2 regions of the Streptomyces sp. Edi4 genome follow, and region 2 is predicted to be linked to the other one. Evidence: predicted binding sites of a transcription regulator. Region 2 holds the regulator's gene; the other holds the start of a gene.
What was found. Region 2 encodes HspR, which represses chaperone genes until heat shock. Its sites were predicted from a motif close to TTGAGNNNNNNNNNCTCAA; they were not measured.
Positions count from the first base shown of each region.

Region 1 (3,406 bases), 1.7 Mb from region 2:
TCGCCCGCCGCCCCGTTCGCCTTCGGCTACGCCCTGCTGCTCCTGGCGACGTCGCTGTACGCCCAGTACGGCGACCGGGACACCGTGGACGCGCTGCTCCAGGGGTCGAGTACCGACGTGGCCCATCTCTCGACCCGGCCGGTCCTCGCGATCGTCGCCAGCGCGCTGTGGATCGCGGGCGGCGTCCTGTCGCCCTACGCGGTCGTCTTCGTCTTCGTCCTGGCCGCCCTGGAACACCGCATCGGCGGCTGGCGCACGGCGGGCGTCTTCCTGCTCGGGCACGTGATCGCCACCCTGGCCACCGAGATCCCGGTCGCGCTCTCCGTGCTGGCGGGTCAGCTGCCCGAGAGCTCGCTGCACCGCCTGGACTACGGCATCAGCTTCGGCCTGATGGCCACGGTGGGCGCCCTGGCGGGGCTGCTCGTGCCGCTCTTCCGCTGGACGATCCTGGCCGTGGTGGGAGTGCTGCTCGCGCAGGACCTCCTGGACATCGCCGATCCGCTGGCCGCGTGGGGCCATCCGATAGCGCTCCTGGTGGGTGTGGCGTGCTGGCCGGCGGTGCGCCGCGTGCGCCTCCCGGCGCAGCCGGGCTGACCACCGGCCGCCGTCACGCGCGGCCGCCGTCACTCGCCGACGCCCCACCGCCGTGGGGCCGCCCCGACCACGCGAGCACGTGCCACAACTGCTTGATGTACTGGAGTACTTCGTCCCGCGTGCCCCATGCGGCCCACGCGTGCGGCTCGCGCACGACGGCCGCAGCCGCGTGCCCGAGCACCCGGGCGTCGAGGAGGCCGTGCGGGGAGTGGGCGCGGCAGATCCACTCGGCGAGCGCCACCATGACCGCCCCCCGGAACCGCGCGTCCACTTCGTGCGGCGCCAGCACGAAGCCGGCGTGCCACTCCAGGGGCACGCCGGTCGAGGCGAGCAGCCGGGCCGTCCGGGTGCCCCGGAACGAGGGGTCGAGCACCAGCGCCTCGGCGTCCCGGCCCAGCACGATGGGACCGTGCACCTGGGCCTCGACGTGACCGTCGAGCACCCGCCCGTGCCCGCCGCGGCCCGGCCCGGGCGCGGCGCCGGGCGAGTGCGGGATCGCTTCCGGCGCATCCGGTGCCATGCCGCGCATATCCACACCGGCCTGCGCCAGGCCCGCGAGGACGCACGCGAAGGCGTCGGCGGTCCCCACGTCCGTGGGCCCGAGGTGGCTGTCCCCGTGACAGAACGTGGACCGCCGACTCACCTCGGTACGCAGCCGTACGTGACAGGAGCCGAAGCGGGGCGCGGCGCCGTCGGTGTGGCCGAACACGTTGAGCGCGCCGTACTTGGGCCGCTCCTCGGGCCGCACCCCCTGCCGGTGGTAGGCGCCCCCGAACAGCCCCCGCTCCCACTCGTCCCGCGCCCCGCCGGGGAACGCCGTCCGGCCGCCGTTGGACAGACCCGTCTCGTACTGGTTCCGGTAGACCCCGTCCTCGGCGAGCGCTTCGGCGACGGTGCGCCCGTCGGCGGGACGCAGCCGGTCCGGGTGGAAGTTGAGCGTGATGCGGGCGCGCCGCAGGACGGACGAGGCGAGCGCGTCCGCGTCCACCCAACCGAGCCGGCGCCCGGCCCCCGCCCGGCCCGCGCGCGCCAGGGCGCGAACGTGAGCGAGGGCGGCGGCCTGAGCGGGGGTGAGCGTCATGGTGGCGAAGGTAGGGGAGCGGGCCGCGGGACGGCGCGGGAATTTCGCGCTGGCCGTGTTCAGGCCGGGAGCGGAACCGCGTGGACCGTAAACCGGAGCCGCCGAACCGGGCCGCGTGGAGCCATGACCACACGGTTCCCGGGTGATCGCTCAGAGCGAACGGCTCTCGGGGAACATTCCTCCACTCACAAGCATTGAGTCGGCATAGCTCAACTTGACTGCCGAAGGGGAGATCATGGCTACCGAGTCCACGGCACCGTCCACACCGACCACCCTGCCCGTGCTGCCGCTCGACGACGAGGTCGTGCTGCCCGGGATGGTGGTGCCGCTCGATCTGTCCGATGCCGAGGTGCGGGCCGCCGTCGAGGCCGCGCAGGCCGCTGCCGGGCCGGACGGGGGCAAGCCGCAGGTGCTGCTCGTGCCGCGGGTCGACGGGACGTACGCCGCGACCGGTGTGCTCGGGACCGTCGAGCAGGTCGGGCGGCTCTCCGACGGTGACCCCGGCGCCCTCATCCGGGGCCGTCACCGCGTGCGGATCGGCGCCGGCACCACCGGGCCCGGCGCCGCCCTCTGGGTGGAGGGCACCCGGGTCGAGGAGACCCTGCCCGACCCCCTCCCGGGCCACGTGGCCGAGCTCGTCAAGGAGTACAAGGCCCTGGCCACCGCCTGGCTCAAGAAGCGCGGTGCCTGGCAGGTCGTCGACCGCGTCCAGCAGATCGAGGACGTCTCCGCGCTCGCCGACAACTCCGGATACTCGCCGTTCCTCACGACTGCCCAGAAGGTCGAACTCCTGGAGACGGCCGACCCGGTGGCCCGCCTCAAGCTGGCCACCGAGCAGCTGCGCGAACACCTCGCCGAGCAGGACGTCGCCGAGTCCATCGCCAAGGACGTCCAGGAAGGCGTGGACAGGCAGCAGCGCGAGTTCCTGCTGCGCCGCCAGCTCGACGCCGTGCGCAAGGAGTTGCGCGAGCTGAACGGGGAGGGCGGCGAGGAGGACGAGAGCGACGACTACCGCGCCCGCGTCGAGGCCGCCGACCTGCCCGAGAAGGTCCGCGAGGCCGCGCTCAAGGAGGTCGAGAAGCTGGAGCGCGCCAGCGACCAGTCGCCGGAGGGCTCCTGGATCCGCACCTGGCTCGACACCGTCCTCGAACTGCCGTGGAACGAGACCACGGACGACGTGTACGACATCCCGGGCGCCCGCGCGGTCCTGGACGCCGAGCACGCGGGCCTGAAGGACGTGAAGGAGCGCATCACCGAATACCTCGCGGTGCGCAAGCGCCGCGCCGAACGCGGGCTCGGGGTCGTCGGAGGCCGTCGCGGGGGCGCCGTGCTCGCGCTCGTCGGCCCGCCCGGCGTGGGCAAGACCTCGCTCGGCGAGTCAGTGGCGCACGCCATGGGCCGCAAGTTCGTGCGGGTCGCGCTCGGCGGCGTACGCGACGAGGCCGAGATCCGGGGTCACCGCCGCACCTATGTGGGCGCCCTGCCAGGACGGATCGTCCGGGCCATCAAGGAGGCCGGGTCGATGAACCCGGTCGTGCTGCTCGACGAGATCGACAAGGTGGGCTCCGACTTCCGGGGCGACCCGGCGGCCGCCCTGCTCGAAGTCCTCGACCCGGCGCAGAACCACACCTTCCGCGACCACTACCTGGAGGTCGAGCTCGACCTCAGCGACGTGGTGTTCCTCGCCACCGCCAACGTCCTCGAAGCCATCCCCGAGGCGCTGCTCGACCG
Region 1 is NZ_JBEJGY010000004.1:5,564,661-5,568,066, forward strand. It holds gene ABR738_RS27420 (rhomboid-like protein) at 1-594, shown strand, start outside; gene ABR738_RS27425 (DUF3626 domain-containing protein) at 608-1,675, opposite strand; gene lon (endopeptidase La) at 1,911-3,406, shown strand, end outside.
Region 1: lon (endopeptidase La) is a predicted target of HspR. The motif match lies at 1,870-1,888, and genes of this name have one in related genera.

Region 2 (3,406 bases):
AGATGGGCCTCCAGCAGTTCGGCAAGGAGGGCGAGCCCTTCGACCCGACGGTCCACGAGGCCCTGATGCACAGCTACGCGCCGGACGTCACGGAGACGACCTGCGTGGCGATCCTTCAGCCCGGGTACCGGATCGGCGAGCGTACGATCCGCCCCGCGCGGGTCGCGGTGGCCGAGCCCCAGCCGGGCGCGGCCGCCAAGGAAGAACAGTCGAGCGACGAGGAGAGCGGTGGCCCCGACAAGGGCTGACGCGGCGGTCATCGAAGAAGTGATCGTCCGGAAGGAGGGACGTCGATGAACACGAAGGACTTCGTCGAGAAGGACTACTACAAGGTTCTCGGCGTCCCCAAGGACGCCACCGACGCGGAGATCAAGAAGGCGTACCGCAAGCTGGCGCGCGAGAACCACCCCGACGCCAACAAGGGCGACACCAAGGCGGAGGAGCGCTTCAAGGAGATCTCCGAGGCCAACGACATCCTCGGCGACCCCAAGAAGCGCAAGGAGTACGACGACGCGCGCGCCCTCTTCGGCAACGGGGGCTTCCGGGCCGGTCCCGGCGCGGGCGGCGGCAGCTTCAACTTCGACCTGGGTGACCTGTTCGGCGGGCAGCAGCCCGGCGGGGGCGGCGCGGGGGCGGGCGGCTTCGGCGGCGGCCTCGGCGACGTGTTCGGCGGCCTGTTCAACCGGGGCGGCGCGGGCGCCGGCCAGCGCACGCAGCCGCGCCGGGGCCAGGACCTGGAGTCCGAGGTCACGCTCAGCTTCACCGAGGCGGTCGACGGCGCCACGGTCCCGATCCGGCTCTCCAGCCAGGCGCCCTGCAAGGCCTGTTCGGGCACCGGCGACAAGAATGGCACGCCCCGGGTGTGCCCGACCTGTGTCGGCACCGGCCAGGTCTCGCGCGGCTCGGGCGGCGGTTTCTCGCTGACCGACCCGTGCGTGGACTGCAAGGGCCGGGGCCTGATCGCCGAGAACCCGTGCGACGTCTGCAAGGGCAGCGGCCGGGCGCGTTCCTCGCGCACCATGCAGGTCCGCATCCCGGCCGGGGTCAGCAACAACCAGCGCATCCGCCTGCGCGGCAAGGGCGCGCCGGGCGAACGGGGCGGCCCTGCGGGCGACTTGTACGTGGTGGTGCACGTCGACGCGCACCCGGTGTTCGGGCGCAAGGACGACAACCTCACGGTCACGGTGCCGGTCACCTTCACGGAGGCCGCGCTGGGAGCCGAGGTCAAGGTGCCCACGCTCAGCGGCCCGCCGGTCACCCTGAAGCTGCCCGCGGGCACCCCCAACGGCCGTACGATGCGGGCCCGCGGCAAGGGCGCGGTCCGCAAGGACGGCACCCGGGGCGACCTGCTCGTCACGGTCGAGGTGGCCGTGCCCAAGGAGCTGGACGACAAGGCCCGCGAGGCCTTGGAGACCTTCCGCGACGCCACCGCGGGCCAGGACCCGCGGGCCGAGCTGTTCCAGGCCGTGAAGGGAGCATGAGATGGACCCCCGCCAGCGTCGCCAGCCGCCCTTCGGCGGCCGGGCGTACGAGCTGACCGACGAGACCCCGGTGTACGTCATCTCGGTGGCGGCCCAGCTCTCCGGTCTGCACCCGCAGACCCTGCGGCAGTACGACCGCCTCGGCCTGGTCTCGCCCGACCGCACGGCCGGGCGCGGTCGGCGCTATTCGGCCCGCGACATCGAACTGCTGCGTACGGTGCAGCAGTTGTCGCAGACCGAGGGCATCAACCTGGCGGGCATCAAGCGCATCATCGAGCTGGAGAACCAGGTCGCGGCGCTCCAGGCGCGGGTGGCGGAGCTGGCCGGCGCCGTCGAGGGCGCGGCCGTGGCGATGCAGCAGCGCGAGGCCCAGGTGCATGCCTCCTACCGGCGCGACCTCGTGCCCTATCAGGACGTCCAGCAGGCCGGCGCGCTGGTCGTGTGGCGGCCCAAGCGGACGTCGGAGTAGTCGGGGTAGCCGCAGGGCTCTCCGGGGCCCCAGCGCCCCCTGTGAGGCCCGTCGTTCCCCTTGTGGGGGGCGGCGGGCCTCAGGCGTCCTGGTCCAGGATGCCCGACTGGGCGATGAGGAAGCCGAGTTGGGCCCGGCTGCCGCTGCCGAGCGCGGCGGCGAGCTTGGCGATGTGCGCGCGGCAGGTGCGTACGTTCATCCCGAGCCTGCGGGCTATGGCCTCGTCCACGTGGCCCTCCACCAGGAGCTTGGCGATGGAGCGCTGGACGCCGGTGATGCCGGCCGTCTCCAGGTGGTAGGGGACCTCGTCGTCCCAGGGCACGGCGGACTGCCAGAACTGGTCGAAGACGCCGACCAGATACTGCACGAGCCCTTCGTGGCGCAGTTCCAGGGCGACTTGGCGGTCGCTGCGGGCCGGGATGAAGGCGATCTTCCGGTCCATGATGATGAGCCGGTCGATGATCTCTTCGAGGGTGCGCACCTCGAGCCCGTACGGCGCGATCCGTTCCACGTAGCCGATGGTGGCGGAGTGGTGGCGGGCGGTGTGCTGGTAGAGGGTGCGCATCTCGACGCCGCGCGCCACCAGGGGTTCGATGCGGCGCAGCCCCGCCTCGAAGCTCTCGGGCCTGCGTCCGCTGCCGGGCTGGATGACCAGGAGCTCGTCGGTGCACTCGTCGATGACGCGGTCGAGGGTCGCGTTGATCAGTTCGAGGCCTTCGAGGACCGTGATCGCGTGGGTGCCGGAGCGGTCGGGGGTCGCGATCGCCATGAACGGCTCGAACGTGCCGGCCAGGGCGATGGAGAGTCTTCTGCGCTCCTCGATCTCCCGTTCCAGGGGCTGCGTCAGCGAGTTGAGCACCACCGTGGGGGGAACCGGGCGCAGCAGTTCGGCGTCGTCCGGATCGGGGCGCAGCAGGGTGAGGTCGGTCAGGCACGGGGCGGCCTCGGCGTCCGACCGGGAAATCCCGCCCGTACGCAGGGCGAGGGCGTACAGCGCCGTCCCCGTCTCGCACAGATCGACCGGGCCGTGATCGTGTCCTATATGCCCCTGTTTCAACCTAGTTGCACCCCCCTCATGCTTTTGAATTACAGGAACATGATGCCTGGCCGCGCTGGTGCAAGTGGTCGGAGTGAGCCATCGTCGTATCCGCGGGGGGAGGTAATGATCAAAAGAGGTGGAGATCGGCCATGAGCAGGATGGTTCGAGCACTAAGCACGACAGCCGTTGTGGCGGCTGCTCTCTGCGCTCTCTCGGCGCCTGGGGACATCACTTGGGAGTCCCACCCCGCGAAGGCGGATGTCACGACCGCGTCGGACATCACCTGGGAGATCGCACCCAAGGTCGCGACCATAGCCGGTGACATCACCTGGGAGGTGGCGCCCAAGGCCGCGCCCGGTGACATCACCTGGGAGACCGCGCCCAAGGGTGCGGCGCCCGGTGACATCACCTGGGAGG
Region 2 is NZ_JBEJGY010000004.1:3,815,283-3,818,688, reverse strand. It holds gene grpE (nucleotide exchange factor GrpE) at 1-248, shown strand, start outside; gene dnaJ (molecular chaperone DnaJ) at 294-1,481, shown strand; gene ABR738_RS19370 (heat shock protein transcriptional repressor HspR) at 1,483-1,950, shown strand; gene ABR738_RS19365 (helix-turn-helix transcriptional regulator) at 2,030-2,929, opposite strand; gene ABR738_RS19360 (5'-nucleotidase) at 3,178-3,406, shown strand, end outside.